DNA from 4 places in the Shimia sp. R11_0 genome. Region 3 is predicted to be linked to each of the others. Evidence: riboswitches for the same ligand, from Rfam matches in the RefSeq annotation. Region 3 holds a riboswitch; each other region holds the start of a gene.

Region 1 (7,953 bases), on a different contig from region 3:
AAATTCAGCGGACCAAAGGCAATGTCTTCCGCAACCGTGGGACAGAAAAGCTGATCATCAGGATCCTGAAACACCAGACCAACACGACGACGGACCTCCAAAAAATCCGCCTCTACATGTCGGGGTTTGCCAAAAATCGTGACCTGCCCTGCAATCGGGCTCTGCAAGCCAAGAGCGATGCGAAACAATGTCGATTTACCAGCACCATTCGGTCCCGTAATAGACAGCCGCTGCCCTGCCTCAAGCTGCATTGAAGCCCCGGCCAAAATCGGTGCCTGCCCTGGATAGGCAAAATGGATGTCGTCGAGCTGCAAGATCGTCATGCAAAATCCACAATCAGTAGTCCGATGCAGGCAGCTCCCAAGAGAGCGGCAAACACATGGTCGCGCCTGCTCATAGAGAACTCTTGTAGCAACATCAGCCTCCCGGAGAAACCTCTACACTTCATGGCCCCCAGAATGCGCTCGGATCGCTCAATCGCCCGCACCATCATCATACCGACGAGATAGCCAAAACTGCGATATGTGTGCCAGTTTGTACCGGGCCGAAATCCGCGAATTTTCATCGCGCTGCGCAGCCGTAAATACTCTTCCCGTAGCACCTCAATGTAGCGGATGGTGAACATCATCAAATGCACCAGAACTTCCGGACACCGCAGCCGATGTAACGCATGGCCAAGTGTTACGGGCTCCATCGTGCCCACCAGAACCATCAGGGTCAGAATAACGGCGTTGGCCGTCAATGCGATCTCGACAGCTTTCCAAAGCCCCTGCCAACTTGCAGGGAAGCCAAACACCGTGAACATCACGTCTCCGGGCATGGAAAACGGCATTAAAACCAGCATAAAAATGATGAAACCATCCATCATGGCCATACGCTTCAACGTGCGCCGGATCGGCAAACGCGACAGAAGAAGCAACCCAATCGCGATGCTCAACGCGGCGAGCAAGCCCGGCACGGAGCCCAGCGCAACCGTCACAACAGCAAACACACAGGCCATAACAATACGCATACGCGGATCAATATCCGCAATCAGGCCATAAGGCGCATCTTGCTCTGCCTCAGCCAGCGTCTTGGCTTGGGGTTCCAGCACATGTGCCATCAGCCAGCCAACTTCTTGCGGGCCGCGATGTAAAATCCAATCCCAAACAGACCAAGGATATACCCAATACCCCCAAGGATGGTCTGAAGATCATTCTGTTCCCGGTAGGCCGCAATCTCACGTCGCAAAGGGCGCAGCTCATCACGCACGGCCTTGGCAATTGCGGCGCGCTCTTCATCCGATAGCCCAGCGACGATAACCGCCTCAGGTCCTGCTACAGCGGCCTGAACCTCGGAGGTTGCGACAACCTCCGCTGCAACGCCCATAATTTTGGCAACCTCCTGCGCAGCCATGGTGACATTGGCCACATGCCCTGCCCCCAGATCCGCCGTGAACCTATGCGCGACAGGCTGTGTGGGGACATAAAGGAAAAAACCATCGGCATCCGTCACAGTACGGCCGAGCTCGGCCCCATCAGGACCATAGACAATCACTTCCTGATCCACAGCCATATCGCCATTAGAAAACCCAAGCTCTCCCTCAATGGCATCGCCGGCGGGAAACACGCCGGCAATCACTTTATGCGCCAAGGCTGGCAAAGGTGCACAGATGAGACAGGCAATCACGATCCACGGCTTCATGCGGAAGGCCCTTTCACAAAAAGCTCCGGCTTGACCTTCCGTGCGAGCAGAACGGCAAATCCCGTCAACACCGCTTCGATCGCCATCACCGGGATATGGGCAAAAAAGACAAGTTTGGCAGCAGGCAGGAATTCATCACCGGACAAGGCGAGCGAAATCGCCACAAATCCCGTGGTCGCGGCGATGGCAAAAGCGCCACCAATCCCGCCCCAGATGGCACCATGAACCGGCGAACCCCGTCCAATCAGGCGCCCAAAAATCATCCAGGCCAAGACAGCAGGCAAGGCAATATTCACGGTGTTGACCCCAAGCACGGTCAGGCCACCAAAGCCAAAGAACACAGCCTGCAACAGAAGACCGACAAACAAGGCCGGAAAGGCGGCCCAGCCAAGCAAAAGCCCGGCCAGACCGTTGAGTATCAAATGCACAGAGGACGGGCCAATTGGCACATGGATCAAAGAGGCCACAAAGAAACTGGCAGACAGCACACCCGCTGTGGGAATGCGGTCAAGATCCAGCGATCTCAGGCCCATAGCGATCCCCCCGACCGCGGCGACAGCGCCACCAATCACGACAAGGTTTGACAAGGCTCCGTCAACAATGTGCATTTTAGCCTTACTCCAGATCCCAGGCGCGGATCCAGATCACAGCATCCTGGCTGAGTTCCTTGCCTTCGTGCTCGGTCGCAGGACCAGAGCCCAGCGCCGCAAAGCCCCAGTAGCCTGCTTTTGGCACGCCAAAGGAGAAATAGCCGTTGTCATCGGAAATTGCCACGATGGCCCCACCCGGCAGCGCTCCAACGGTTGCCGCCTTGGCACCGGTGCCCGCCAGATCAGGTTCTGCGGCCATATACTCGATTTCGATTTCCGCGCCTGCAACGGGCTTCCCTTCGCTCAGCACACGACCGGTGAAGGTGGAGCCTGCCACAATGTTGTAAGGCTTGTTCAGCGGCAGGATTTCCGTGGCCAGCCCCTGAGGCTGATCCCAGTCGGTCGGCAGCGCATTGCGGTTCAGATAGGTTTTGGTGATCTGCTGAATGAAGATGTCTTCAGACTCTTCATAGTAAGGCGCAGGCACAGTCACGACCACATAGTCACCGGAGCGTTTCACAGGCACGGAGCCGAGAAAGGCTTTGGCACTGTTGTCTGGGCCATCAAAAGTGGTCTCTTCCAGCGTGTCCATCAGATCGGTTTTTTCGCCATTGTGGATGACAAAAAACTCTTCGGGCTTTTCAAGCGTCATCACGTGACCGGCTTCATGCGGATGCCAGAAGATCAGCTTCACAGGAACATCCCCCGGACGCTCGATCATAGTATTTTCTGTGTACTCAAGCAGAAAATGCGCCTGCGCCATTGCCGGGATCGACAAAGCAGCAGTGGCCGCTAAAAGCAGTTTTTTCATAAATCAGGTCCTTATCACGTCGCGCCTTCCCCGGCGCATTCCTAAAATACCGCCAAGACGCGCGCCCCAATGTGCCCCAAGGACAGACATGGATCTGGCGCGCACCCCGTCGCCAATGATGAACGCCCCTTCCGAGGGCGCATGTCTGGCAGGTCTCCTGACTTGCGGGTCAAAACACTCAGGCTGGCCTTCCCGGGCACTCCCAGTGGCATGTATCAGCCGTGCTCGCCGCCTACAGTTGCGGGGGCAGTTGCAGAATTGGCGTCAAGACACCGCACTGCATTCCCTATTGCTTCTGAGATTCCTCCCAGAACCGGACATGAGGGGTAGATGCCAGAAGTCGAATTACACGGTCAATACTCGATTGCGACATCACGCTCCCTGAACACGAAACCTGTGCAGATATCGCGCCGCCCCCAACTGCCCCAACGACACGTCACAAAGATGTGCCTACAAAGCAACATTTCACATTCGTTCACATGTGAGCAAATTGACGTTCCCCCCCTATATTCCTATCGCGCCTTAACAACCCAGCGCATCGCCAGGCATCACACACCAACAGGAATGGGAAACGTGTCATGCTCTTGCGGCGTACGACTGTGTCCCTGTGCGCGCTGGTTGCGGCCCTCCCGGCCTTTGCACAGGACATCGATCTCGAAGATATCAATGTAAGCGGAGCCAATACCGAAGGCTTCTTTGGCGAAACCATCTCTCTGCAGACCGGTACAGTCGCGAAAACCGGCGATGCGATTGCGGAAACACCCCGCTCGGTCAGCGTTATCACCGCAGATCAGATCCAAGAACGCGGCGCACGCGATCTCGAAGAAGTGCTCGCCTACACGCCCGGCGTACGCGCCGGTGCCTTTGGCATGGATAACCGCGCAGACTGGTCCTACGTCCGTGGCTTCAATCCAAGCTTCCTGCGGGATGGTCTCCCAACTCGCTATGGCTTCTACAACAGCCCACGTCCCGAAACCTTCCTCCTGAACAGTGTTGAAGTACTGCGCGGCCCGGCATCTGGCCTTTATGGCGATAGCTCCGTGGGTGGCGTGATCAACACAACCTCCAAAACCTCCGCACAAGACGCACCCAATATTGTTCAAGCACAGATTGGAACCAATAAGCGCAAGCAGGTTGCAGTAGACTTCAGTGGTGAAGGGAATGAAGACGGAACGCTCAAATACCGCTTTGTCGGCTTGCTCCGCGATTCAGACGATGTTCTAGCCTACTCTCAAGACGATGCCATCGCGATTGCGCCCTCGCTCACCTGGAAGCTTGGCGCAGATACCGAGGTCACTATCCTTGCTGAGTATCAAAAAAACAACGCAACTCCTGCGTCTCAGTTCGCATCCTACATTGGCACCTTGCAGCCGGTACCAGACCAATTTGTCATTCCGGGTTTCGGTGCTGTCCCCTCCCCCCACGCTGGTCGCCAGTTTGACTCAGATCTATATGTCGGTGAGCCCGGGTTTGATCGTTATGATGCGAGATCTGGCAGCATCTCCGCCAACTTCCAACATCGCTTTAATGAGGTTTGGTCTCTGAATGCGAATGCACGCTACAGCGATTCTAAAGGTGATTATGATCACGCCTACTGGTACGGTGCGACAGACCTGATCGCAGCGGGCAACATACCTGCAGTTGCGCAATATCTTTATCTTGGCCGCTACAATGCGGACGGCACGATCAACAGAACGTTCTACAAATCCCGGAATACGCTCAAAACCGCAGCTGCTGATGCCTACGCCACCGCAGAATACCGTTTAGGCGGCGTCGAAATGCGCAGCGTTGTGGGCTTCAACTACAACCGGGCCAAGTTTGACAAAGACTCTTCTGCCAACACAGATCCAGCCAACCATGGCGCTCCGATCAACCCTTTTGATCCCAACTATGGCACGATCATCAATCCAACCATCATCGACACGCCTGCGGTCAAGGTAACGGAATGGGGCGTCTACAACCAAAACCGCGCAGCCATTGAGGATAGGCTTTTTCTCGATTTTGGTTTGCGCTTCAGCCAGATTGAGCGTAGCCAAAGCACTGACCCCAACAACAATAGCGTCGACCCTGCGGCCAAAGACAGCGATTGGACTGGCAACGCAGCGATCATGTATGTTTTGGACAATGGTCTTGCTCCCTATGCAAGTTGGGCCACGAGCTTTCAGCAAGAGACGCTTGGAGCACAAGCAGACGGCACAGCCTTTGAACCCACCAAAGGGCGACAGTATGAGATCGGTGTAAAGTATCAGCCTAAAGGCACCAATACGCTGCTGTCGGCTGCCGCATTCGACATCACAAAGTCTAATCTACTGCAAACTGATCCCAACGATCCATCCCAACGCATTCAGACGGGCGAAGCCTCTTCCAAAGGCATCGAGCTGGAAGCTTTCCACAACTTCGGTGAAGTGTCCGTGCAAGCTTCCTATACACTCCTCGATACGGAGACAGAAACACAGGACTACATTGATCTGGTGCCTGAACAAATGGCTTCGGCATGGATCAACTATGCACCCAAATCCCTCGATGGATGGAACTTCGGATTGGGAGCGCGCTTCACAGGCAAAACCAAAGGCTCTGCTGGCTTTGCAGTGCCAGGCCTTCCAACGGAATTCGAAACCGAGTCCTATACATTGCTCGACGCAGCCATCAGCTACCAAAAGAACGACTGGCGTGTGGCTTTGAATGTCAGCAACTTGACCGACAAACGTGTCATTACCGGCTGCGCCACCTTCACATGCTACTTCGGCGAAGGACGCAATGTGCAGCTATCGGTCACCAAAGCCTTCTGATCTTCAAAAACAAGCTCAGCCGGGACTTTCCCGGCTGAGTTGAATATGTGAAAACTTGACAGAAACCATCTGAAAAGTTAATCGAACCCACCTAGCCACTGTCGTGTTGAGACCCTTTCAACATCGCAGCCAGCCCAAAGGTTTCCAAGATTGCTCCTCCCACATAGGGGCCACACATGGGGCAATGAGACAGGGACAGCACTGGTGCGCGCGCTACGTTCATTGATCATTTCGGCGGGATTGCTCTGCCCGTTTGGCCTATCAGCCGAACCATTTCCGGTTGAAATAACCCATCGCTACGGCACAGCCCACATCCCTGAAGAACCGAAGAATATCGTCTCTCTGAGCTTCATCGGCCATGACTTTTTACTGTCTCTTGGCATCATCCCTCAAGCGCTACGCAAGTGGTACGGCCCGCACCCCTACGGCGTCTGGCCATGGGCACAAGAGGCTCTTGGGGACGGCACCCCCGTTGTGATGTGGGGTGAGATCAATATTGAACAGATCGCCACACTCAAACCTGACCTGATTGTTGGCCAGTGGAGCGGCATGAGTGCAAGCGACTATGCCCTGCTCAGTCAGATTGCCCCCACCATCGCCCCCCAAGAAGACTGGGGAGACTATGGCGCACCCTGGGCGGACATGCTGCGCACCCTCGGCCTTGCCACCGGGCGACAGGAACTGGCCGAAGCGCATATCTCCAGAATTGAGGGACGCTTCGAAGCCATCCGCGAGGCCCATCCAGAATGGCAGGGCGCCAGCGCCGTCGTGGTCTGGTCAGGCAGCACCGGTGCCTACACGCAAGGCGACATCCGCGGTCGCTTCATGGCTGAACTCGGCTTTCAGGAACCTGAAGGCCTTAAGGATATTGGTATCTTTGACAGCCTCTACAAGATTATTCCCGAAGAGGTCACAGCCCCAATTGATGCCGACGCTTTGATCTGGATTGACGCGGGCAACAATGTCGAGCGGCTGAATACACTGCCGCTGCGCCACACCATGCGCGCCTATAAAGAAGGTCGGGAAATCTACCTGGGCCTCGACACAACCGCTGCCATGTCGCACTCCAGCCCGCTCAGTATTGAGTACACGCTGGACGCTTTGGTGCCTCTGCTCGAAGCCGCCATGGACGGCGATCCACACACCGAAGTCGCCACCTCACGCGCAGCGGGCATCCTGCCGGAGATCACGCCATGAGCCTACAGGCCGAAACCAACGTTCTCCCCATGCCCAAGGACATGCGACTGCTTCATTTGCTCATCACGCTGCTTGGCGTCACCTGCCTCGCTGTGCTCGCCCTGCGATTTGGCATGCGTGACCTGACGTGGGCAGATATCGGCGCGGCCTTTGGCGCTTATGACCCGTCGGTCCCGGAACAGATCGTCATTCGGGACATTCGCCTGCCGCGTCTTCTGGCCGCGATTTTGACAGGGGCTGCGCTTGGCGTGGCCGGGGCGCTTATCCAAGGCATGACCCGCAACCCGCTTGCCGATCCGGGGCTCCTTGGCATCAATGCGGGCGCAGGTCTTGGCGTGGTCATTGTGGTCTTTGCCCTACGCTGGTCTGACCCGAGCCAGTTCATCTGGGTGGCCATGCTCGGAAGCGCCATCGGCGCGGTATTGGTGTTCAGCCTTGGCGGCGGCGCACAGGCCAGCCCTGTGCGTCTGCTTTTGGCAGGCGCCGCAATCAGCGCTTTCTTCATTGCAATCACACGGGGCGTCCTGCTCATGAGCCGCCAGAGTTTGGACGTCTATCGCTTCTGGGTTCTGGGCGGTTTGGATGGCATCAGCGTTGCGGACATCACCGCCTTGACGCCCTTCTTCGCAGGAGGGTTTCTGGTGGCCCTTGTCGCGGCATTTCTACTGAACGCGCTTATGCTTGGCGAAGACACCGCCCGCAGCCTCGGCGTCAATGTTGGAGCCGCCAAACTCATCAGCGGCCTTGCCATTGTCTTGCTGGCGGCTTCCACCGTGGCCCTCGCCGGACCCATCGCCTTCATAGGCCTGATGGTCCCCCACATCGCGCGCCCACTGGCACAGCAGAACATGCGCTGGATGGTGGCATTCAGCGCTCTGATGGG
Region 2 (7,953 bases), 170 kb from region 3:
CTCTCTTTAACACACAGTTGATTTTTGATGCCGACGGATCCCTAGCGCTCAAGCGGCGTAAAATCACCCCAACCTACCATGAGCGCATGATCTGGGGTCAGGGCGACGGTGCCGGGCTTAAAGTGGTGCAGACCAAAGTGGGCCGTGTGGGAGCCCTTGCCTGCTGGGAACACTACAACCCGCTCGCCCGATATGCGCTGATGGCGCAGCATGAAGACATCCACGTGGGCCATTTTCCCGGCAGCCTTGTGGGGCCCATCTTTGGCGAGCAGATCGAAGTCACCATGCGCCACCACGCGCTGGAATCCGGTGCCTTTGTGGTGAATGCCACCGGCTGGCTGAGTGAGGCGCAGATCAGCAGCATCTCGGAAGATCCCAAATTGCAGAAGGGGCTGCGCGATGGCTGCATGACCTGCATCATCTCACCAGAAGGGCGCCATGTGGTGCCCCCGCTGACCGAAGGCGAAGGCATTCTGATTGCGGATCTGGATATGAAACTGGTCACCAAACGCAAACGGATGATGGACAGCGTCGGACATTACGCCCGCCCCGAGCTTCTGCATCTTGTCCATGATGCCCGACCCGCCATGCCAGTGCACCGCATTGAAGAGGCGCAAGATCTGCATGGCGTCGCAGAGATGGAGGCCGAAGATGTCTGATGCTGCTCTGATCAATGAACTGCAAACACATGGCATGCGAATGGTGGATCCAACCGTGGGCATGGAAAGCCGTCGCGGGGGCGCAGGTCCGACAGACCACAAGGCGGTTACGATTGGCGGCGCAACCGTGATGGTGCCCGTGCACACAGCCCCTGCCTTTGACAGCCCCTATGTTGTGCAGGCCCCCGATGCAGATGGGCTGGCAGAAGTCACCAAGGGCGGCACCCCTTTGGGGCAAGTCAAATTCCCCATGCGTCCGAAGTTTTATGATCTGAAAACCAAGGGCGGGATCCCCTATCAGCATATCGCCACCCTGCATTCCAAGGATGTTTTGGCCACAACGGTGCTGCAGGAGTGCATCCGCTACGCCAGCCGCAAAAAGACCTGCCAGTTCTGCTCGATCGGGCAATCCCTCGCGGCCAAACGCACCATTGCGCATAAAACACCGGAACAGCTCGCAGAAGTCGCCAAGGCGGCCGTGGAACTGGACGGCGTCAAACATATGGTCATGACAACCGGCACCCCTGCAGGCAAAGACCGGGGGGCCAAGGTCATGGTCGAGAGCGCGCGCGCCATCAAGGCCGCCGTGGATATCCCCATTCAGGGCCAATGTGAGCCGCCGGAAGACAACATCTGGCACAGGCGCATGTTTGAGGCAGGCATTGACAGCCTTGGCATGCATCTGGAGGCCGTCACACCAGAGGTGCGCGCCCGCGTGATGCCCGGCAAGGCGCAAATCAGCCTTGAGGCCTATTTTGACAGCTTCAAAGCCGCGGTGAAGGTGTTTGGCCGCGGTCAGGTCTCCACCTATATTCTTGCAGGTTTGGGGGACACACCAGAAGAGATTTTGGCGACATCCCAAGAACTTTGCAAAATTGGGGTCTATCCCTTTGTCGTGCCATTTGTGCCGGTGTCTGGCACCCCGATGGAAAGCCATCCAGCCCCCACATCAGAGTTCATGTCCGCCATTCTGGCACCTCTATCGCGCATGATCCTGCGCGCGGGCATGAGTGCAGAGAGCGCCAAAGCGGGCTGCGCCAAATGTGGCGCCTGCTCTGCCCTTTCAGTCTATGAAAAGCTGGGGGTGTCATGAGCTATCAGAACCCGAAGGCCTTTCTATCGCCGGATTTCATCATCCGCGCGGCAACACATCCATGGGAACTGGACGGCGTGCGCGCCCTGCGCCATCAGGCCTTTGTCAAAGAACAGGGGCTTTTTGACACCGACGACCGCGACGCCATTGATGAGATCGCATTGCCTTTGGCCGCCATCAGCACGCTGGCAGCGGAAGCCGATCAGGTGGTGGGCACCGTGCGCATCCATGAGGCAGAGCCCGGTCTATGGCGCGGCTCTCGCCTCGCCGTGGCACAAAGCCACCGCCGCGTGGGCATTCTGGGCGCGGAACTCATTCGACTGGCGGTATGCACGGCGCATGCCCGTGGGTGCGACCGGTTTCTGGCGCAGGTCCAGATGCAGAATGTGAAACTGTTTCAACGGCTGCACTGGACACCGCTGCGTGAGATGGAAGCCCATGGCGTGCCGCATATGGAGATGCAGGCGGATTTGTCGTTCTACCCGCCCATGCCAGATCCCTATGCAGGATGGAAATCCCTATCACGCCGCCGGAGGCTGTCATGATCAACGCCCATCCGCCTCTGCGCAAAATGGCCCGTGCCCTGCGCGATCACCCCTCAATTCGCGGCAAGCTGGACATTGCGCAAAGCACTCAAACACTGGGGCTGTCCTCTGAAAGCGCAGGCATGCCCGGCGATGACTGCGCCGTTTTACCGACCCGCTCTGGCTACGATCTGTTCGCCTGCGAAGGGTTCATCAATGCCTTTGTCAAAGCAGACCCATGGTTTGCTGGCTGGTGCGGCGTCATGGTGAATATCTCAGACATTCTCTCTATGGGCGGCCGCCCCAGAGCCGTGACCAACGCCATTTGGGCACCCAGCGCCCAAGAGGCGCAGCCCGTGCTCGCAGGCATGAAGGCCGCCTCCCAAGCCTATGGCGTGCCGGTGGTGGGCGGACACACCAATTTGCGCACCGACGCCTTGCAACTCTCCGTCTCCATTCTGGGACAGGCGACATCACTGATTTCGAGTTTTGAAGCGCGCCCCGGCGATGTGGTGATCTGCGCGGTGGATCTGCGCGGCAGTTACCGCGAGCCTTTTGACAATTGGAACGCGGCGCTGACCACCCCACCAGAGACCCTGCGCCGCAACATGGAGCTGCTGCCAGACCTTGCCGAAGCCGGGCTTGTCAGCGCTGGCAAAGACATCAGCCAGGGCGGGATCGTGGGCACAGCCCTGATGCTGGCGGAATCCTCAGGTGTGGCTGTGGATCTTCAGCTAGAAGCACTGCCAAAACCGGGGGGCGTGGAAATGGAGCGCTGGCTGCGCAGCTTCCCAAGCTTTGGCTTTCTGCTCACAGCGCGCCCGGAGCACGCCGCAGCAGTGTGCGAGGCCTGCGAAGGCTTTGGGATCGCTGCCAGTGTCTGCGGCGACATCGGAACCGGCAGCACTGTGCATCTGACAGATCGCAACGGCTCTGCCCCTTTCTGGGATCACGCCCGCACCCCCTATCTCAACCTGTCATCCAAGGAGGCGCTGCATGCCTGAGACACGTTTCACCATTCGCTGGCCAGATGCTCAGATCGAAGAGTGTTATTCCCCTTCCACGGTTGTGCGGGATTTTCTGACCGCGGACACGACATATCCGCTGGAGGAATTTGTGACCCGGTGCCGGATCGCTCTGGAGAAGGCCAGCACCCGCGTTGAAGCCAAATTTGGATACCGCTGTACCAGCGCCGAAGCGCAGCTGACGGCGATTGAACACAAAGCCAGCGCATTCCCCGCCACGGCAGATGTGACCTGCCTCAAGATCACCTAAGGAGCCCCCATGACCCACCGAAATCACAAAACCGTTGTCGTTGTTGGCGGCGGCCAGGCCGGCCTTTCCGTGAGCTACTATCTCTGCCAGCAAGGGCTGGATCACGTTGTGCTGGAGCGTCACAAGCGGTTTCACTCCTGGCGCGTCAACCGCTGGGACAGCTTCTGTCTGGTGACGCCCAACTGGCAATGTCGCCTGCCGGACTTTCCATATCAGGGCCAAGACCCGGATGGCTTTATGGTGAAAGAGGAAATCACGGACTATCTGGATGCCTTTGCCGAGCGTTTCAGCCCCCCTCTTGTGGAAAACTGTGACGTCACCCGGATCAGCAAGCGCCCCGGCGGCGGGTATCTTGTAGACAGCAGTCAGGGCAACTATTCCGCAGATCAGATCGTGATTGCCACCGGCGGATATGACAATCCGATTGTGCCGCCCTTTGCCTCCAACCTCGATCCCTCAATCCATCAGATGCATTCCGTAGACTATCGCCGGCCTGATCAGATGCCGGATGGAGCGACTTTGGTTGTGGGCACAGGACAATCCGGGGTGCAACTGATGGAAGACATGCATCTTGAGGGACGCAAGGTGCATCTGGCCGTCGGCCCGGCCCCCCGCGCACCAAGACAATATCGCGGGCGCGATTCCACAGACTGGCTCTTTGACATGGGGTACTATGAGATCACCATTGATCAACACCCCAATCCCGAGCATGCGGTGACCAAGACCAACCACTATATGACCGGGCGTGATGGCGGCCATGAGATCGACCTGCGCAAATTCGCGCTTGAGGGCGTATCCCTCTATGGCTCGGTCAGCGGGATGACCGACAAAACCATTCAGTTTCTGCCAGACCTGGAAGCCAATCTGGATGACGCCGACGACAGCTATATGGGCATTCGCGCCGCCATTGATGCGTATATCGCCAAACACAATATTGAGGCGCCTGAAGAACCTGCCTTTACCAAATTCTGGCGCCCTGAACGCGAGATCACCGAGATTGACTGTGAGAAAGAGGGCATCACCTCCATTCTCTGGGCCATCGGCTTTCGCCCGGATTACAGCTGGATTGATGTCGATGTTTTTGATGCGCAGGGGCGCCCGGTCTATCAGCGTGGCGTCTGTGAGGAGACCGGATTTTACTTCATTGGTTTGGGCTGGCTGAACACTTGGGGATCTGGACGCTTTCTGGGAATCGACGAAGACGCGCGCCATTTGGCGACGCATATCGCGGCGACGGCCAAATCCTCTCTTCAGGCCGCCTCGTGATGCCAGCCGCACTTGCGCAGACGAGCGCCCCCTCGCGTCATCACACGCTCACATTAGGCATGGCGCAGCTCGCAATGCGCGGCCTCGCGGAGGACTGGTGGCTCAAATATCTGGGCGATGTACACTGGCAGCTGATCGCAGAGGCGGTTGGCCAACAAACAACCGTGTTCCGCGATGCCAAAGGCCGACAGCTCTACGCGGCCTTCTGCGCTTCCGAATTCTCCCAGATCCAGCCTGATCTGATCGGGCTGGGACACTCACTTGAGATCATCTCCACTCTCTGGGCCGCCGGTCGCAGCCGGATACAGTCTGATCATTGCATTCTGGCACGAGGTCAGGAGATCGCGCGGATCCGACTCGTATCCACGTTTGTGGCGCATATGGAAGCCGGGGTGAATGCAAGCGTCAGCCGCGCAACGCCATTCTTGGTCCCTGTACTGGATCAGGCGCCTGACAGCTTCGCGCACGACACCTCCCAACTGGCCAAGGCACATCGCAATAGCGCCCTGAGCGAGACGCGCGGACTTGACCTACCGACACATGTGGGAATGGACTACAACACAGTCGGCCTCCTTTACTTCCCAAGTTTCTCACGCCTGTTTGAGCAGGCAGAGGCCGCGCTGCACAAACCCGCACCATGGGCACCAATCGCACGGCGTCTGGTGCTCTACTTTGGCAATGTGGAGCCGGGAGAATCTGTCACCGCTGATGCGCTGCCGGTCAGGCCCGGATGTCTGGGCCTGTGGAAACAGGCAACCGCCTCACAGAGGGCGACCAAACTGGCACAATGCTGGGTGAGTCGGCATTGCCCCCCTGATTGATCCCATCGCTTTGCGCGCATGTTACACCCCAAGACGCGCCATGTCTGGCGCCTCGTGACCTGCTGCGACGCAGACCCAAGTGTAATTTCCGTGCCAAAACAATGGAGAAGCTTGCACCCAAATCAAGCTCGGATACGACAGTCAAAACTTCGCACGCAGGCGGAGAGGATCAGATCCTGTTTCAGGACATGAAATCGGAAAACTTATCTTCGCTTCCGCAAGGCTCGGCGTTGCCGGTTGCAAGCGAAAGCGTTAAGATGAGGTACGAAGTCTGACGCCGTGGCATGACCACAACAGTTGCGCCGCCCCCGAGCCATCAGAATTCTTGAATTGCGCCTCATTGCATGAGTTTGACCTGTGATTGCTCAATGTTTGAGCAAAAGAAATTCCATATGGGCTCACCCTATATGTTGACAGCAAATCACATTTCCCCCCAATATCGTGATGCTTCGGTTCCTTCGATTCAGGTCGGAGGCTAAGAGGGAAGCCGGTGAAAATCTGGCACTGCCCCCGCAACTGTGAGCGGTGAGCAAGGTTGAAGTCGCCACTGAAAGTGTGCTTTTGGGAAGGCCAGCCAAGCAGAGAACCGCGAGTCAGGAGACCTGCCGCAGGCGTAAAAAATTAACCACGAACGGAGGGGTCGGGGACGTAAAAAAACGGGACTCGCCCGGCACTGCGTCCTCGGCTTTGTCTAAACTAAAGAGGACAGTATGAGCATCATCGTCTACTCCAAACCCGCCTGTGTGCAATGCACCGCCACCACACGCGCGCTGGATGCCAAGGGCATCTCTTATGATGTTGTCGATCTGACCGAAGACAACTCTGCTCTCGATCACGTGACCGAACTTGGTTACCGTCAGGCCCCTGTTGTTGTGGCTGGTGGCGACCATTGGTCCGGCTTCCGCCCTGACATGATTGCGCGTCTGGGCTGAGGCTGTGGCGGGCCGCCCTCCGGCACTGGTTTACTACTCTTCAGCTTCAGGCAACACGCGCCGGTTTGTGGACCGGCTGGGATATGAGGCAGCGCGCATACCGATTGAGCCAGATGCGCCGCTGCCCGATCTGCGTGATCCCTTTGTCCTGATATGTCCGACCTATGCCGATGGAGAAGGACGCGGAGCAGTGCCAAAGCAGGTGATCCGCTTTCTGAATAACCCGGAAAACCGAAATCAGCTTTGCGGCGTAATCGGATCCGGAAATAGAAACTTTGGTGCGACCTATGCTTTGGCGGGTCGCATCATTTCTGAAAAATGCAACGTGCCGCTGCTCTATACGTTTGAGCTGGCTGGCACCCAAACTGACATTGACCGCCTGCGCGCCGGGCTAGACAAATTGGGAGATAGCCTATGCTCGACAACGAGCTGAGCACGATGGATTACCACGCGTTGAACGCAATGCTGAATCTCTATGATGGAGAGGGCAATATTCGCTTTGATGCGGACCGTATGGCCGCAAAGCAGTATTTCCTTCAGCATGTGAACCAGAACACCGTGTTCTTTCACTCGCTGGACGAAAAACTCGGCTATCTGGTCGAAGAAGGCTATTACGAAGAAGCGGTTCTGGATCAGTATTCCAAGAACTTCATGCGCAAAATCTGGGACGCGGCCTATGCGCGCAAATTCCGTTTCCCGACCTTCCTTGGCGCGTTCAAATATTACACCTCCTACACGCTGAAGACCCGCGACGGGCAACGCTATCTGGAACGCTACGAAGACCGGGTGGTGATGACCGCACTGTGTCTGGCGCGGGGCGACGAAGAGCTGGCGCTGAACTTCATGGAAGAGATGCTGTCTGGCCGCTTCCAGCCGGCCACGCCCACTTTCCTGAACGCGGGCAAAGCCTCCCGCGGGGAGCTGATCTCCTGCTTCCTGCTGCGTCTGGAAGACAATATGGAAAGCATTGGCCGCGGTATCAACTCGGCGCTGCAGCTCTCCAAGCGGGGCGGCGGTGTGGCGCTTCTGCTGACCAACATTCGTGAGCATGGTGCGCCGATCAAAGGCATTGAGAACCAATCTTCCGGGGTGATCCCTGTGATGAAGCTGCTCGAAGACAGCTTCTCTTATGCCAACCAGCTGGGCGCACGTCAGGGCGCAGGCGCAGTCTATCTGAATGCGCACCACCCCGACATCATGCGCTTTCTGGACACCAAGCGTGAAAATGCAGATGAGAAAATCCGCATCAAGACGCTGTCGCTTGGCGTGGTGATCCCCGACATCACCTTTGAGCTCGCCAAGAAAAACGCCGATATGTATCTGTTCTCTCCGCATGATGTGGAGAAGGTCTATGGCGTGCCATTCTCTGAAATCTCGGTGACC
Region 3 (7,953 bases):
ATGACGGGCCGGTGGATATCCTCTCATTGAAAGGCAATCAGCAGCTCCGCAAAGTGCGTGGTGATCTGATTTCGATGATCTTTCAGGAGCCTATTGCCAGCTTTGCGCCTGCCTTGACCATTGGTAAGCAGATGACCGAACAGCTGATGTTGCATCGCGGCATGAGCTATCCTGAGGCGCGAGAGCTCTCGATCGATATGCTGGACCGGGTTGGCATCACGATGCCGGAAAAACGTATTGATCAATATGCGTTTGAGCTGTCAGGCGGAATGCGCCAGAGGGCCATGATTGCGACGGCTTTGTCCACGCGGCCCAAACTTCTGATTGCGGATGAACCCACAACAGCGCTTGATGTCACCATTCAGGCGCAGGTTCTGAAACTGATGAAAGAGCTGATCACCGAATTCGGGATGGGTGTTATTTTCATCACGCATGATCTTGCTGTGATTTCAGAAATCGCAGACCGCGTTGCAGTGATGCAAAAGGGAAAAATTGTAGAGCAAGGTACAGTTGATGAGGTGATCCGAGCACCACAACACGCCTATACCAAACGTCTTCTCGCGGCGGTGCCCCGCATTGATGAGAGCATTCTCAACGCTCCGGCCAAACCTGTTAAAACCGAAGGTGACACTGACACGCCGATCGTGTCGGTGAAAGACCTGACCATCCAATTCTCAATTGGAAAGTCTTTGCTGGGGCGCCACACCTATTTTACAGCGGTGGACAAAGTCTCCTTTGATATTCCCAAAGGCAGCTTTTTTGGATTGGTTGGCGAAAGTGGATCGGGAAAGACCACGGCTGGCCGTTCTATGCTGAAGATCAATCACTTCGCGAGCGGCTCAGTCACTTATGACGATGGGGATGTGCGCTACGATATTGGGTCGTTGAAAAAGGCGGAACTCAAAGACTACCGCAGCCGCGCGCAGCTTATCTTCCAGGATCCCTACGCTGCACTTTCACCACGTATGACCGTGCGCGATATCATCGCTGAGCCACTGGAGATGATGCAGTTGACCAAAAACCGGTCTGAGACCAATGAAAGGGTCAAAGAGATCGCCAGCCTGTGCAAACTGGATGTAGAGCACTTACGCCGCTTCCCGCATGCCTTCTCGGGCGGGCAGCGCCAGCGGATCGCGATTGCACGTGCGCTTGTCTCTCGCCCCAAGTTCATCATTGCGGATGAAGCTGTCGCGGCGCTGGATGTGTCTATTCAAGCTGAGATCCTTGACCTGTTGAAATCATTACAGAAAGAGCTGGGCCTTACGATCCTCTTTATCAGCCATGATCTGGCGGTTGTGGCCAATCTCTGTGACCATACTGTGGTCATGCAGCAGGGTAAGGTGGTTGAAAGTGCCCCAACACCTGAATTGTTTCGAAATCCACAGCGGGATTATACCAAGGCATTGCTGGCCGCGGCCCCAGTGCTGAGAGCTGGATAAAAAGATGACCAAGAAAAAACTCAACGTTCTGTTCATCACTGCCGATCAATGGCGGGGAGATTGCCTTGGCCTTGCTGGGCACGGTGTGGTGAAAACGCCGCATACGGATGCCTTGGCCGCAGAAGGCACAGCATTTTTGCAGCACTATTCCGCCGCTGCGCCATGTTCGCCAGCCCGTGCGGCGATGTATACGGGGCTGTGGCAGATGAACAATCGCGGGGTGGCCAATGGCTCCCCTTTGGCGCATCGTTTTGACAATATGGCACGCGCGGCGCGACGGGCTGGTTATCGACCAACTCTTTTTGGATACACTGATATTTCTGCGGATCCGCGCAGCCATGCGCCAGAAGATCCTGCCTTGAAAACCTATGAAGGCATTCTGCCCGGATTCGAAGTGGAGCAGGAGCTTATCGGCAATGCTGCGCCTTGGCGACGCTGGCTAAAATCACTGGGTTATGGCCCTGAGGTGACTGAAACGCCCTACCAGCTGGCGGAGCAAGAAGGTGAGCGCATTTCTACCGCGCCGACTGGCTTTGCGGCGGAACATAGTCAAACAGCGTATTTGACAGGGCGTTTGATTGAGTGGGTAGAGGAGCAGCCGTCTGATCAGCCATGGTTTGCGCATTTGTCTCTGATCCATCCACATCCCCCATTCGGAGCGCCTGCGCCTTATAACACGATGTATGCGCCAGAAGAGGGGCCAGGGTTTGCGGAGCAGGAAGAGGAATTGGCCAAGCATCCAGTGATTTCGCTCTTGAAACGCAACACTCGGGTCTCTGACTATGTCCCGGGCGCAGAAGCGGCGCTGGACGAGTTGACGGAAGCAGATTTCAGGCGCATTCGGGCGGTCTATTATGGCTTGATCTCCGAGGTGGATGCACAAATCGGCCGTTTGATGGACCGTCTGAAAGAGCTGGGTGTTTGGGACAATACGCTTGTCATCTTAACCTCTGATCATGGTGAGATGATGGGAGATCATGGACTTTTGGGTAAGGGTGGATTTTTCCCGGAAAGCCAGCATATTCCGTTGGTTATGCGGCTTCCAGGTGCGCCAGCTGGCCAGGTCTGTGAAGGGTTGACGTCGGCTATTGATCTGATGCCTACCTTGCTTGAGTTGTGGGGCGTTGAGCCCAGCAATTCACTGGATGGACGCAGTCTGATGCCTCAATTGCAGAATGCGGGTGCGCCACCACGGGAGGCTGTGTTCTGGGAGTTTGATTTCCGGTCCAACTGGCCTGCACCTGAGGGCGTCGAGCCGCGCGACTATGCTCGGGGCTCTCACTTGCTTGCACGCCTTGGTGCGGAGGCTTTGCAAGTGCGATGCCCCAATGCGCCTGATCTTCTGTTTGATCGAAAGAAAGATCCAGGCTGTACGCGCAACGTATTGAATGATCCGGATTATATCGATTTGCGCTTGAAAGAAGCTGAGGCTCTGATTGCGGATCGCATGCGCGCCAATGAGCAGACTCTTTGCAATCTGCGCCTGTCTGATAATGGAGCGACGGACCTTTTTGGCACCTAGGGTTCGATCAAAATCAGTGTGAGTCGGCGGTTGTTTTGTGCCGACTCACGGCTCTCAGACGATGGTTTGGAGCGCCGCTCGCCCTCTGTTTGATCTTGTGAAGCTACGCGCGGAAAAGATCTTGTTTGATGTAAAATATCAATATGCATCAGGTGTTTGCGTTAGTGGGTCTGGGTGGGGTTTGCGGAAATTCTGCAGGTGCAAAGAGTTTTTCTGGACCTGTTAGAGATGGCGTGGCAGAAGGGCTTTGATGGTGCCGCTTTTGGGAGTGGCTGAAAAGGGAACGTGGTGCGAGCGAGAGCTCAAGGCCACGACTGCCCCCGCAACTGTAAGCGGTGAGCGTACTTGAAAAATACCACTGGGCCTCTGCCTGGGAAGGTTCAAGAGCGTGATGACCCGTAAGTCAGGAGACCTGCCATCTCCGGCGCGGTTCCCGCGTCGCAGTCACTCAAACCCAGGCGGGGTGCCTTGGGCAGCAGAGACATCGTGATGGATCCAACTGGGCCGATGACATCGCTGTTCTTTATGGCACGCCGCAGGCGCGGAGGGCGCTATGCTGTTGGAAAGCACACTTAATACGTTGCAAACACGTACAGAATCCCCAAGACGAGCGGAAGAGCTCGGGACTTTGGGCTATTTGCAGTGGTTGGCTGGACTGCCTCGGAATGTCGGCTATCCGAAAGAAGCGGAGCGGGCTTTGGAGATGGCGGAAGCTTTTGAAGATACTGATCCGGCGGTGCAGGCGTTCTGTGCGCTGCTGCGGGAGTCGCTTCGGAATCCTCTGCAGGTTCTGTCTTTGGATATGCCCGAGCGCAGGCGTCGTGGTGGGGCAAAAGCGCGGCGTCGGATGGTGTAATGCGCTGCCCCGGTCGGGGGCGCCGCGCCACATCTGGGGCTGTTTTAACTTTTCTCACGGTCCAAATGGCACGTCGGTATTGCGTCGGTTTCCCGTCAGTATCGCGCAGGTGCGTTGTTTTGCCCGAAAAAACTGCGGGGCGGCGTTAAGACAATTCACGCCGCCCCGCACAGTTGTTTCATTCAGTTGTCAAGCTCTTCGAGCTGGGCCATCGGACCGAGTGCCTTGGGATCAATGCGCAGCTCGATGATGGCGGGGCTGTTGGCCGCGCGCGCTTGTGCCAGCGCATCGCGGAATTCGGCGTCTGTTTCTGCAACCGCGCCAAAGGCACCGTAGCTTTGGGCCAGCTGTGCAAAGTTGGGGTTGAACACAGTGGTGCCGCTGGGCCGTTTGGGGAACTTCTTCTGCTGGTGCAGGCGAATGGTGCCATACATGCCGTTGTTGGAGATCAGCACGATCAGATTGGCGTCCTGTTCGCAGGCCACACCAAATTCCTGCATGGTCATCTGAAAACAGCCATCGCCAGCAAGGCAGATGACTTCCTGCTCTGGGCGTTCCAACTTGGCCGCAACAGCGGCGGGCAGACCGTAGCCCATTGAGCCGCACGTCGGCGCTAGCTGGGTGCCGAAATCGCGATAGCGATAGTAGCGATGGAGCCATGCGGCGTAATTGCCCGCGCCATTGGTGAGAATGGCATCATCGGGTAGCACCTCGTTGAGGTGCTGGATGACATTTTCCATCTTGAGCGCACCGGGGGTCTCCACCGGTTGTTGCCAGGCTTCGTAATCGGCGCGGGCCTGGGTCACACGGGCGCTGGGCGCGACAGCAGGCTGATCGGCGACGCGGGCGGCAAGCTGGGCCGCAAACACGCCGGCATCGGCGGTGACGGCATGGGTGGGATGATAAACCCGCCCCAGTTCATTGGCATCAGCATGCACATGCACAAGTTTCTGCGTCGGGGTTGGGGCGGACAGTAGTGTGTAGCCGCTTGTGGTCATTTCGCCCAGACGTGCGCCAAGGCAGAAGATATAATCTGCATTACGTACACGCTCGGCGAGTTGGGGATTGATGCCAATGCCCACATCGCCCACGTAGTTGGGGTGGCGATTGTCCAGATAGTCCTGACAGCGGAAGGTTGCGGCCACGGGCAGATCCAGTTTTTCGGCAAGCGTGCCGACGGCCTGTGCGGCCTCTGGTGTCCAGCGGCCGCCGCCCAGCAGCACCAGAGGATTCTGCGCGGCTTGCATCAGAGACAGAACCTGATCGACGTCGTCGTCATGGGCTTTGGCAGAAGGGAGCGTTGCTGCAGGCGCAACGGCGGCGTCACAGGGAGATGACAGCATGTCTTCGGGGAGGGCGAGCACAACCGGGCCAGGACGACCGGACATGGCGGTGCGATAGGCGCGTGCGACATATTCGGGGATGCGATCCACACGGTCAATTTCGGCCACCCATTTGGCCAAGGGACCAAACATGGCGCGGTAGTCGACCTCTTGGAAGGCTTCGCGATCCCGTTGATCGCTTGCGACCTGACCAATGAAGAGGATCATTGGCGTGCTGTCCTGAAACGCCACGTGCACGCCGGAGGAGGCATTGGTGGCACCGGGACCACGTGTCACAAAGGCCACGCCGGGTTCCCCGGTGAGTTTGCCGTGGGCATCGGCCATCATCGTGGCGCCACCTTCCTGACGGGTGACGATGTTTTCGATCCCCGCATCATAAAGGCCATCCAATGCGGCCAGAAAGCTCTCGCCGGGCACGCTGAAGACGCGTTTGATGCCTTGTTGTTCCAGTGCGTCTACCAGCACTTTGCCGCCGTGTTTTGAACCTTGCACGGTCATTCCCCTTTTGGTCATTCGCGCGGATGTTATGGCGGGCGTTTGGCGGGTTACAAGGGCTGCGTTTTAAAAATGCCCTTGCGGCACTTTGTGGAGAAGAAGAGGGGCGCACATGCGCCCTCTGCTCCAGACAGGCGTCGCGCCATGCGAAGTGAGGGTCGAGCCGGAAAGACAGAAGGTTTTGCCGAAAATTGCCTTGATATTACTTTTGGTTGCGTGATGCGGTGCTGTCATTTTAGAAAAACACATGGACTGAAAGGCCGCGACGTATTGTGTTGGGGTAGCACTGGGGAGATTTTTGAACATGGGATTGAAATGGGTCACACAGCTGGCTGTGGTGGCGGTAATGCTATTGCCGACTGCCGGGGTTGCCAGTGATCGAGACAGAGCAAGCGGGCGACACGATGATTACTCCGCCACGATTTGCAATGAATCCGGCTCAAAGATCTATGTGGCCTATGCCTGGCGGGTGAACGACACCGATGAGTATCGGACCCTGTTTGGCTGGCGCAATATTGAAACGGGTGATTGCTCCACACTTTTTGAAGGCAATTTTGGCCAGTATTCCAACAGCTATCTTTATTATTATGCGGAAGATGATGATGGGTACTACTGGAGCGGCAACGCAGAGACAGAACTCTGCGTCCCAGAGTATAGGTTTGAGCGGGTACTTTATGACGATTATACCTGTGATGATGACGAAGAGCTGGTCGAATTTGGCGTGAAGGAAATCACCTCTGAGCGTCCACATTACACCCTCACTCTGGAGTGAGTGCCGGCGCTGATCCGAGAGGATCGGCGCTTTTGCGTTGCAGGATTGCCTGTCAGCCCTCACTTAGTGTCGCAACGCTTTGGTGATCAAGTGAGGGCCTTATGGATACAGATAGTCTGCGCCTCTTTGTGCTTGCGGCGGATAAGCTCAACATCAGTGCAGCAGGACGCAAACTTGGGCTGGCCCCTGCTGTGGCCAGTGCGCGGCTTGCCAAGCTGGAACATGCGCTGGGCGCGGATCTGTTGCACCGCTCCACGCGCAAGGTTTCCCTCTCGCAGCAGGGCGCGGCTTTCTTGCCTTATGCGCGTGAGATGCTTGCGCAGGAGGAGGCCGGTCTGTCGGCGCTGGGGCGGGGAGAGGAGACACCCAAAGGGGTGTTGCGATTCACCGCGCCCAGTACATTTGCGCAGCTCTATATTGCGCCGATCGTGCATAAATTTTTGGCGCGGTATCCGGAGATTACCCTCGATCTGCGACTGTCTGATCTGGTGTATGATCTGATTGAGGGCAGTTTTGATCTGGCGATCCGCAATTCGGCGCTTGAGGACACCAGTCTGAAGGGGCGCAAACTGGCGGAGGATCACCGCATCCTCTGTGCGGCGCCTTCATATCTGGAAAGGCGCGGCACGCCACAGACGCCGGAGGAACTGGCCGGGCATGATCTGGTTGGCTTTGCCGGGCAGGAGGTAAAGCAGCTGCGTGGGCGCAACGGGGCTGAGGGGCGGTTTGACCCAGGTCTCGCGCGCAATCGGTTGATTGTGGATGATGGCGCCAGTCACAAGATTGCCACGGTGGCGGGGGCGGGGATTGCCTTTAGCGCGGTGTGGAATGTGCACAAGGAGCTGCAATCAGGTGCGCTGGTTCGTGTGTTGCCGGAGTATGATGTGGACGATGGGGCAGTGCTTTGGCTGATTTACCCCAAGAGCAATGAACTCTCTGCCAAGGTGCGAGTGTTCATGGATTTCCTGATTGAGGAAATTGGCCAAGCGCCAGCGTGGAAAGCGTAGATGCGGAGAGGGGCGCAGGGAGGATCCCCGCGCCCGCCTTGATTCAGAACCAGCTGACAGTCTCGTTCATGCTGCGGCGGGTCTTGCCAAACTCGGGGTCATTTGCGCGATAGCCGAAGGCCACCATGACCGCAGGTTTGTAGTCTTTGGGATCAATGCCAAAGTCGTCTTTGAGGACGGCGATGGTCTTGTCCATGTCAAAGCCTTCGATCGGACAGGAGTCGATGCCCATCAGCGCGGCGGCGGTCATCATATTGGCCAGCACGATATAGGCCTGCTTGCCGGACCAGTCGGTGATCTCGCGATCACTGGTGACTTTGTGGTCGGTCTGCTGAAACTTGCCGTAGGCGTCGGTGAGGAAAGCGATGACCTCTTCAGGGAGCTGCTTCACCTCGCGGTAGAACGTCATGAGGTGGTCGGAGCCTGCGGTCATGGAGGTGGCGGTGTTGGCCAGCAGGATGGCAAAATGACTGGCGGTGCCGATTTGCCCGTCGGTGCCATTGAAGGCGCCGTTTGCGC
Region 4 (7,953 bases), 160 kb from region 3:
ATCGCGCGCCGCCTCTTCATAGGCACTGTCAAAGCGGTTGAAGACCGCAAACATGATCAACAGCCCAAAAGGCAGCGTCCAGGTGAGCTGTGCCCCAAAGCCAGAGGTCGCCCAATGCACCGGCAGACCGGATTGCGACCAGATCAGCCCCACCCCCAGCGACACCAAAATCGAGGGGATCACCAGCGCAGTGATGATCAGGTAAAACAGGACGGTCGACCCGGCAAAGCGCTTGCGAAAGGCCAGCCCGCCCATAAGTGAGACTACAACCGTGGTCGCCATCACCATCACGCCCAACACAAAGGAGCGCCGGAATGCGCCCCAGATGTCGCCCACGGCCTGCTCTTGAAACAGGTCACGGAACCAATGCAGAGAGACACCCCGCATCGGAAAGGTCAGCCCCCCACCGGGCCCCTGAAAGGACAGGATCGCAATGGTCAGGGTGGGACCATAAAGAAAGATCAGAAACAGCGCAAAAAACGCGGTGAGCAGGTAGAAAGATCTGGGCCGGCTGTCCATGGCTCAAAGCTCCTTGCGAATGTCAACAAAGCGCAACAGCGTGCCAATCAGCAAAAGCACCGTGATCAGAAGGATCACCGCTGTGGCGGAGGCTGAGGGATATTGCAGCAGGCCAATATCATTCTGGATCATGCGCCCCACATTGGCGGATTGGCTGCCTGACATGAACCGCACGGTGATGAAATCCCCCATCACCAGCGCCAGCACAAAAATCGTGCCAATCATGATGCCGGGTTTGGTCAGCGGGATCACCACATGGCGCAAGGTCTGCCAGCCGCTGGCACCGGCATCGGTGGCCGCCTCAATCAGCGCAGGATCAATGCGCATCATCGTGTTGAAAATCGGCACCACCATGAACAGCGTGTACAGATGCACAAAGGCGAGGATCACACTAAAATCGCTGAACAGAAGCCAGTCCAGCGGTGCATCAATGACGCCCCAGGACAGGAGTGTGGAATTGGCCAGCCCATTGCGCCCCAGAAAGGGGATCCAGCTGATCATGCGAATGATGTTGGAGGTGAGAAAGGGGATGGTGCAGAGCAGAAACAGCGCAACCTGCCATGTGGTGCTGCGGATGTGAAAGGCCAGATAATAGGCCACAGTGAACCCGATCAGCAGGGTGCAGACCCATGTGATCGCGGCATATTTGAAGGTGTTGAAAAACACCTGATAGGTCACTTTGGAGGTCAGCAGAAAATCATAATTGTCCCAAAGGAAAGCAGGATAGATCGACCATTCCGTGGCCCCCCAGAAACTGACCACCACGATCATCACAATCGGGGCCAGCAAAAACACAGCCAAGACCAATGTCAGCGGCGCAGCCATCAGCCACCCCTGCACATGACGCGATATCATTCCTGCCCTCTTTCTCTTCTTCTGACCGGAAATACTCCGGGGGTATGGGGGCTGGCCCCATTTTGAACTGCCTATGGGGGTTTGCCCTATTGGCAAACGGGGGCTTGAAAGCCCCCGCGCCTTATGGATCAGGCGGCAATGAACTCATTCCACTTGCGCACCATATATTGGTTTTCATCCATCACCGCGTTCCAGCAGGCCACGGCCCCCATCCGGTCATAGAAGGAGCCGCCATCACGCACGGCACCGGCCTTTTCCATCACATCGCCAAAAGGATTGGTGATGTCGCCTTTGGCCTCTTTGCCCTCAAACCAGAAGCCCCATTCATCTTCAGACATGAAGGCTTTGGAGGTTTCAGGCACCGCAGAGTAGTAGCCCTGACGCATCAGAAAGCCACCCACCCAACCGGAGAGATACCAGTTGATGTATTCATAAGCCGCGTCCAGCTCGATGCCAGACAGGGAGGCCGACAGACCAAGCCCGCCGCCCCAGCTGCGATAGCCTTCTTCCAGCGGTTGATAGACACAGGGAATGCCCTGGCTGCGCACTGCGGTGATCGCAGGGGACCACATGGATTGGATCACAACTTCCCCGGAGGCCATCAGGTTCACGCTTTCATCAAAGCTCTTCCAGAAGGCGCGGAACTGACCGTTTTTCTTGGCTTCGGTGAAGATGCCAAGCGTCATGTCGATCTCTTCGCGGGTCATATTGCCTTTGTCCGGGTAGGTGTATTCCCCCATGGATTCGACCACCATCGCCATATCCATGATGCCGATAGAGGAGATGTCGAGGATGGAGGCTTTGCCTTTGAATTCCGGGTTGAGCAGCTCTGACCAGTTCTTGATTGGCCGGCCAATCAGATCCGGGCGGATGCCCAGCGTGTCGGCGTTATAGATCGTGGGGATGAGTGTCATCCAACCGGATTCTTCCTGCACAAATTCCGTGCCATCGACACCCGTGGTGAAGCCCACCGTGTGCGGCGCGGTGCCCTGAGCAATCACGCTCTCAGGTGTCAGCTTGCCAGAGCGGAAAGTGCCCACGATCTTGTCGTAATTGGCGATTTTGGAGGTGTCCATCGCTTGCAGATTGCCTGTGGGCCAGACCTTTTTGCAGATCCAGTATTCAATGTCGGCAATGTCAAAGCTGTCTGGCTGAGTGGCCGCGCGCTGGGTCACGCTGTCAGAATCAAGCGCGGTCATTTCCAGAGTGAAGCCAAGGTCTTCTTTGACTTTCTTGGCCACCTCGTTCAGGTTGGACACCCCGGTGCCAAACTGGCGCAAGGTGATGTTTTTTGTCTCTTGTCCCCAGACCATTGGAGCCGGAAGCGCGGCGGCCGCCACCGCCGCGCCACCTGCCTTCAAAAGGCCGCGACGCGAATAGCGTATCTTTGAGATTGTCGTCATAGCAGTATCCTCTTTGTTGAACAGTTTGTTATCCAGCCAGGGCATGCGCCTCTTGGGCATCCCAATCGAGGCCAATCGCCTCGCCTTCCATCTTCGGGGCGTCGAAGAAATCCCGGTCTGACAAAAGCGCGGTGACTTCCTGATCGCCGGGGATGCTCGCGGTGAGCGCCACATGGGTGCCCTGATATTCAATGGCGGTGACCGTTGCCGGCAGCCGCGCTGCGCCCGCCGGGCGAATTTTTAGCGCATCGGTGCGGATGGCAATCTTGCCCTCTGGCATGGTCACCACATTGTGGGAGCCCAGAAAGCGCGCCACGAAGGCCGTCTTTGGGGCTTCAAACACGGCCCGGGTGGCACCCGCCTGCTCAATGCGGGCGTTGTTCATCACCACGATCTCATCAGCCAGCGCCAGGGCTTCGTCCTGCCCATGGGTGACATGGATGAAAGTGATGCCAAGTTCGCGCTGAAGCTTGCGCAGCTCGGCGCGCATCTTGATGCGCAGGAACGGGTCCAGCGCTGACAGCGGTTCATCCAGCAGTAGCACCTCGGGTTTGGTGATCAGCGCCCGGGCCAGCGCCGCGCGCTGCTGTTGTCCGCCAGAGAGCTGCGCGGGCAGGCGGTCTGCGAGGGGCAGCATGTCCACCAGCTCCAGCATTTCATTGGCGCGGCTCTTGCGCGTTGTGGCATCTGTGCCCTGCATCTTGAGGCTGAAGGCCACATTGTCGCGCACGCTCAGATGTGGAAACAGCGCATAATTCTGAAACATCATCGCGGTGCCGCGTTTGGCCGGGGGCAGATGTGAGACATCTCGTCCGCCCAGCAGAACGGCGCCATCAGAGACGGATTCATGCCCGGCGATCATGCGCAGGGTAGAGGATTTGCCGCAGCCTGACGGCCCCAGCAGACAGGCATAGGTGCCCGCGTCAAAGTGATAGGAAATCCCCTCCACAGCCACGGTCTCGCCGTAACGCTTCACAAGGCTCACCAATTCAAGATCAGGTTTCAAGGTCATGCGACACCCCCAAGGTTAGGAAAACCTTGAGTGGCAACACTTCTCAAAACCAAGATTATTCGTGAAATGCGCCGATGCGCTCCTCAGAGAGTCTTGGATTTTGTGCACGCATTCCTGCGGTTGTGTATTTTTGAGGCTAAAATTGTATACAATCTGATTTTTGGTTGCACACAGTCTTGAGGTTGGCAAAAAAATTTGCACCGGTGAGGGGCGTGACTGATATGAACCCCGGTATGACCCTGCAGACTTCAAACCTAGACCAAATTGTTGGACAGCTGACCGAAGCTGTGCATGAACACCGCATCCTGCCTGGTGCCAAATTGCGCGAGGATGAGGTCGGAGAGATTTTTGGGGTCAGTCGCACCATTGTGCGCCAAGCCCTGCGTGCCATGGCGCATGAGGGGCTTGTCACGATTGAGCGCAATCGTGGTGCCTTTGTTGCGCGCCCCTCTATCAAGCAGGCGCGGGAAGTCTTTGAAGCTCGGGCCTTGCTGGAGCCCCAGACCGCTCGCGCCGCCGCAGAGCGCGCCACGCCTGAGGACATCGCGCAGTTGGAGCGGCACATCACAGCCGAACATGATGCGCTTAAGCGAGGCGAAGCCGGGGTGGCGCTGAAGCTGTCCGGCGACTTTCATCTGTCGATTGCCCGCATTGCGGATCAGAAGATCATTGAGGACTTCCTGCGCCAGTTGATATCGCGCTCCTCGCTGGTGATTGCGCTTTACTGGCGGCGGCGCAATGCGCTGTGTGAAAGTCACGCGCATCATGCGCTGATCACTGCCTTGGGCGCGGGCGATGGGGATGGGGCAGAAGAGCTGATGAAAGGGCATCTGCTGGATTTGTTCACCCAGCTGGACCTGCGCGAATACGATCCTGCCCCGACCTCTCTGCGAGACGCCTTGGGCAAATAGGGGTGTAACGACAGCTACGTCTGTCGTGACGTTTCGTAAAAGAGACACACGTAAAACGGTATTTTGCCATGCACAAACAGTCGCAGCGTTTTTGCGTCTTAGAATGTCGTTAACATTCAACAAAACCCAGACCCGTGGCCTAGGGTTGCCCTGTAAGGTGCCGCCTCGTCAGTTTGATGGGGTGGAGAATTGGGAAGCCGGTGAAACTCCGGCACTGCCCCCGCAACGGTAACAGAGACGAGGTTCGGCAAACGACCACTGGGAAGAGGATCCCGGGAAGGTGCCGCAACCGGGCGAAAGCCGCTCTGAAGTCCGGAAACCAGCCTTGCAGATATGTCAAACCGCGGGTGGCGGTGGGGGCACTTGGCTCGGCTTCGTTCCTCTTCGGTGCCGCCTGTGTCTCCTTTGTCACTTGCTCAAGCAAGGCCGCGGGGCGCGGCAGGAGAGCCAAAATGAGTCATATTCACACCCTGCTGGCGCGTCGAAACCCAGGTCATGCGCTGGAGCAGGCTTTTTACACCGATCCCGAGGTGTTTCAGACCGATCTGGAGGCCATTCACTACCGCACCTGGCTGTTTGCCACCGCGGCCTGTGAGCTGGAAAAACCGGGCAGCTATGTCACCTATAATGTGGGCGCTTACCGTGTGGTGATCGTGCGCGGGGCCGACAATGAGATCCGCGCCTTCCACAACACCTGCCGCCATCGCGGCTCGGTGATCTGCAAGGCCGCCAAGGGCCATGCGCCCAAGCTGGTCTGCCCGTATCACCAGTGGACCTATGAGCTTGACGGCTCACTCCTCTGGGCGCGTGACATGGGGCCGGAGTTTGACCCCACCAAACACGGGCTGAAAACCGTGCATTGCCGCGAACTGGCGGGGCTGGTCTATATCTGTCTGGCCGAAGACGCTCCGGATTTCGCCGCCTTTGCCGAGACCGTGCGCCCCTATCTGGAGGCCCATGATCTGGGGAATGCCAAAGTGGCCTATGAGAGCTCCATTGTCGAAAACGGCAACTGGAAGCTGGTGTGGGAAAATAACCGTGAATGCTATCACTGTGGCGGCAACCACCCGGCACTGTGCCGCACCTACCCCGATGATCCCAGCGTGACCGGTATTGGCGAAGGCGGTGAAACACCGGATCACCTGCAGGCACATTTTGATCGCTGCGAGGCCGCAGGCCTGCCCGCCAATTTCCACCTCAGCGCAGACGGGCAATACCGCGTGGCGCGTATGCCTTTGAAAGAAGGCGCGGAAAGCTACACGATGGATGGTAAAACTGCCGTGCGCCCATGGCTGGGGCGTGTGCCGTTTTCCGATGCGGGCGCGCTGTTGCAGTTCCACTACCCGACCACATGGAACCATTTCCTTGCGGATCACTCCATCCTGTTCCGGGTCACCCCGATCAGCCCCACAGAGACCGAAGTGACCACCAAATGGCTGGTGCACAAAAACGCGGTGGAAGGCCGGGATTATGATCTCAAGCGGCTGACCGAAGTCTGGATGGCCACCAATGATGAGGATCGCCGCGTGGTCGAGGACAACCAGCAGGGCATCAACAGCCCGGCCTATGTGCCCGGCCCCTATTCCCCGACACAGGAATCCGGCGTGCTGCAGTTTGTGGAATGGTATTGCGCAACATTGGCCACCCATCTGGCCCCCGGCAGCATGGCAGCGGAGTGACCCCGATGAAAGACCTCACCACCGCCCCCGCGATCTGGCGTGACAGCGAAATGCTGGAATGTGTGTCGATTGTGCCGGAGATGCCCAACACCGCCAGCTTCACCTTCCGGGCCCCATCGGGCGCGCTGTTTGCCTATGATGCGGGCCAGTTCCTGACCCTGGAGATCCCCGCCCCCGGTGAGCCCGGCGGCGTGGTGCACCGCACCTATACGATCTCCTCCTCACCTTCACGCCCACGCTCGATCACCATCACGGCCAAGGCACAGCCAGACAGCATCGGCACCCGCTGGATGCTGGACAATCTGCGCCCCGGCACCCGGCTGAAAGCGATTGGTCCGGCGGGGCTGTTCACCAATGCCAAGAGCCGCGCGCGCAAATATCTGTTTATCTCTGCTGGCTCAGGCATCACCCCGATGATGTCCATGACCACCTGTATGTGGGATGAAGGGCAAGAGCTTGACGCGGTGTTCATCAACTGCGCCAAACGCCCCTCGGAAATCATCTTTCGCCAGCGGCTGGAACAGATGGCCAGCCGCACCCCCGGTCTGGATCTGAAATTTGTGGTCGAAGAGCCGGACCCCTATACCCCGTGGACCGGCTATCAGGGCCAGTTCAACCAGCTGATGCTGGGCCTGATGGCGCCGGATTATCTGGAGCGGGAGGTCTATTGCTGTGGGCCGGAGCCCTTCATGACCGCGGTGCGCGAAGCGCTGGCTGGTCTGGGCTTTGACATGGACAACTACCATCAGGAAAGCTTTGGCGCGCCAGTGGAAACCGAAGCCGAACAGCCCGCGCTGGATGATGTGGTGCCTGATGAGGACAGCAAGGCGGAAATCCATTTCGCCACCTCCGATGTCACCGCAAAAGTGGCCGAAACTGAAACCGTGCTCGCCGCCGCGCGCTCGGTCGGGCTCAACATCCCCTCAGGCTGTACCTTCGGCGTCTGCGGCACCTGCAAGGTCAAAAAGACCGAAGGCGAGGTGCATATGGTCCACAACGGCGGCATTTCGGACGACGATATCGAAGCCGGTTACATCCTCGCCTGCTGCTCCAACCCGATTGGGAAAGTGGCAGTAGAGGTCTGAGCCCCCCGCTCTCGGGCTCTAAGGAAGGCCCGGCAGACATGCCGGGCTTTTTTTATTCTGTGGGCGAGATCAGCCGTCTTTCAAAAACTGCCCGAGGTCCGGCGGGCGGAAATCCGGCCCCTTCAGTACTTTGCCATCTTCGCGCAGCACGGGGCGGCCGTCAGCCCCCAGTTTGGACATGTTGGAGGCATGCACCTCTTCCATGCCCGCCTGTTTGATCCCATGCAGGCCAAACTCCAGAAAGGTGCCGTCCAACACATATTGGATGTCACACAGTGCATCGAGCACCTCGACCATATCGTCCGCTTCCACGGCTTCGCGCAGCTCGGCGACCTCTTCTTCAAGGATCGCCAGCCGCATCTGCGCGCGGTCGTTCGGAATGGCGGGTGTGTCCACCACGGGCACATCAAAGGCCTCGTGCCATTCCTTCACAAGCGCAAGCGTGTCGCGGGACATCAGAAATCCCAGTCTTCGTCTTCTGTCGCGACC

Evidence for each region. Region 3 has a riboswitch for cobalamin ahead of J7382_RS11035 (hypothetical protein). Riboswitches for the same ligand answer to the same signal wherever they lie in the genome.
Region 1: linked by a shared signal. The riboswitch ahead of J7382_RS04075 (DUF4198 domain-containing protein) and the one ahead of J7382_RS11035 (hypothetical protein) in region 3 are both predicted to bind cobalamin.
Region 2: linked by a shared signal. The riboswitch ahead of nrdH (glutaredoxin-like protein NrdH) and the one ahead of J7382_RS11035 (hypothetical protein) in region 3 are both predicted to bind cobalamin.
Region 4: linked by a shared signal. The riboswitch ahead of J7382_RS10305 (aromatic ring-hydroxylating dioxygenase subunit alpha) and the one ahead of J7382_RS11035 (hypothetical protein) in region 3 are both predicted to bind cobalamin.

The regions. Positions count from the first base shown of each region.
Region 1 covers NZ_JAGHQY010000001.1:876,240-884,192, reverse strand. The annotation lists gene J7382_RS04095 (ABC transporter ATP-binding protein) at 1-323, opposite strand, end outside; gene cbiQ (cobalt ECF transporter T component CbiQ) at 320-1,102, opposite strand; gene J7382_RS04085 (cobalt ABC transporter permease) at 1,102-1,683, opposite strand; gene cbiM (cobalt transporter CbiM) at 1,680-2,291, opposite strand; gene J7382_RS04075 (DUF4198 domain-containing protein) at 2,299-3,084, opposite strand; cobalamin riboswitch at 3,214-3,417, opposite strand; gene J7382_RS04070 (TonB-dependent siderophore receptor) at 3,663-5,873, shown strand; gene J7382_RS04065 (ABC transporter substrate-binding protein) at 6,078-7,070, shown strand; gene J7382_RS04060 (iron ABC transporter permease) at 7,067-7,953, shown strand, end outside.
Region 2 covers NZ_JAGHQY010000004.1:192,391-200,343, forward strand. The annotation lists gene J7382_RS10240 (Nit6803 family nitrilase) at 1-659, shown strand, start outside; gene J7382_RS10245 (MSMEG_0568 family radical SAM protein) at 652-1,752, shown strand; gene J7382_RS10250 (MSMEG_0567/Sll0786 family nitrogen starvation N-acetyltransferase) at 1,749-2,297, shown strand; gene J7382_RS10255 (sll0787 family AIR synthase-like protein) at 2,294-3,280, shown strand; gene J7382_RS10260 (MSMEG_0570 family nitrogen starvation response protein) at 3,273-3,551, shown strand; gene J7382_RS10265 (MSMEG_0569 family flavin-dependent oxidoreductase) at 3,561-4,817, shown strand; gene J7382_RS10270 (Pnap_2097 family protein) at 4,817-5,638, shown strand; cobalamin riboswitch at 6,072-6,263, shown strand; gene nrdH (glutaredoxin-like protein NrdH) at 6,349-6,570, shown strand; gene nrdI (class Ib ribonucleoside-diphosphate reductase assembly flavoprotein NrdI) at 6,596-7,003, shown strand; gene nrdE (class 1b ribonucleoside-diphosphate reductase subunit alpha) at 6,985-7,953, shown strand, end outside.
Region 3 covers NZ_JAGHQY010000004.1:362,461-370,413, reverse strand. The annotation lists gene J7382_RS11045 (ABC transporter ATP-binding protein) at 1-1,439, shown strand, start outside; gene J7382_RS11040 (sulfatase-like hydrolase/transferase) at 1,444-2,961, shown strand; cobalamin riboswitch at 3,196-3,396, shown strand; gene J7382_RS11035 (hypothetical protein) at 3,515-3,817, shown strand; gene J7382_RS11030 (thiamine pyrophosphate-binding protein) at 4,000-5,658, opposite strand; gene J7382_RS11025 (DUF1036 domain-containing protein) at 5,960-6,427, shown strand; gene J7382_RS11020 (LysR family transcriptional regulator) at 6,529-7,434, shown strand; gene J7382_RS11015 (NAD(P)H-dependent oxidoreductase) at 7,478-7,953, opposite strand, start outside.
Region 4 covers NZ_JAGHQY010000004.1:202,451-210,403, reverse strand. The annotation lists gene J7382_RS10330 (ABC transporter permease) at 1-519, opposite strand, end outside; gene J7382_RS10325 (ABC transporter permease) at 523-1,374, opposite strand; gene J7382_RS10320 (extracellular solute-binding protein) at 1,503-2,768, opposite strand; gene J7382_RS10315 (ABC transporter ATP-binding protein) at 2,806-3,789, opposite strand; gene J7382_RS10310 (GntR family transcriptional regulator) at 4,023-4,700, shown strand; cobalamin riboswitch at 4,839-5,043, shown strand; gene J7382_RS10305 (aromatic ring-hydroxylating dioxygenase subunit alpha) at 5,153-6,379, shown strand; gene J7382_RS10300 (hybrid-cluster NAD(P)-dependent oxidoreductase) at 6,385-7,464, shown strand; gene J7382_RS10295 (nucleoside triphosphate pyrophosphohydrolase family protein) at 7,534-7,920, opposite strand; gene nrdF (class 1b ribonucleoside-diphosphate reductase subunit beta) at 7,920-7,953, opposite strand, start outside.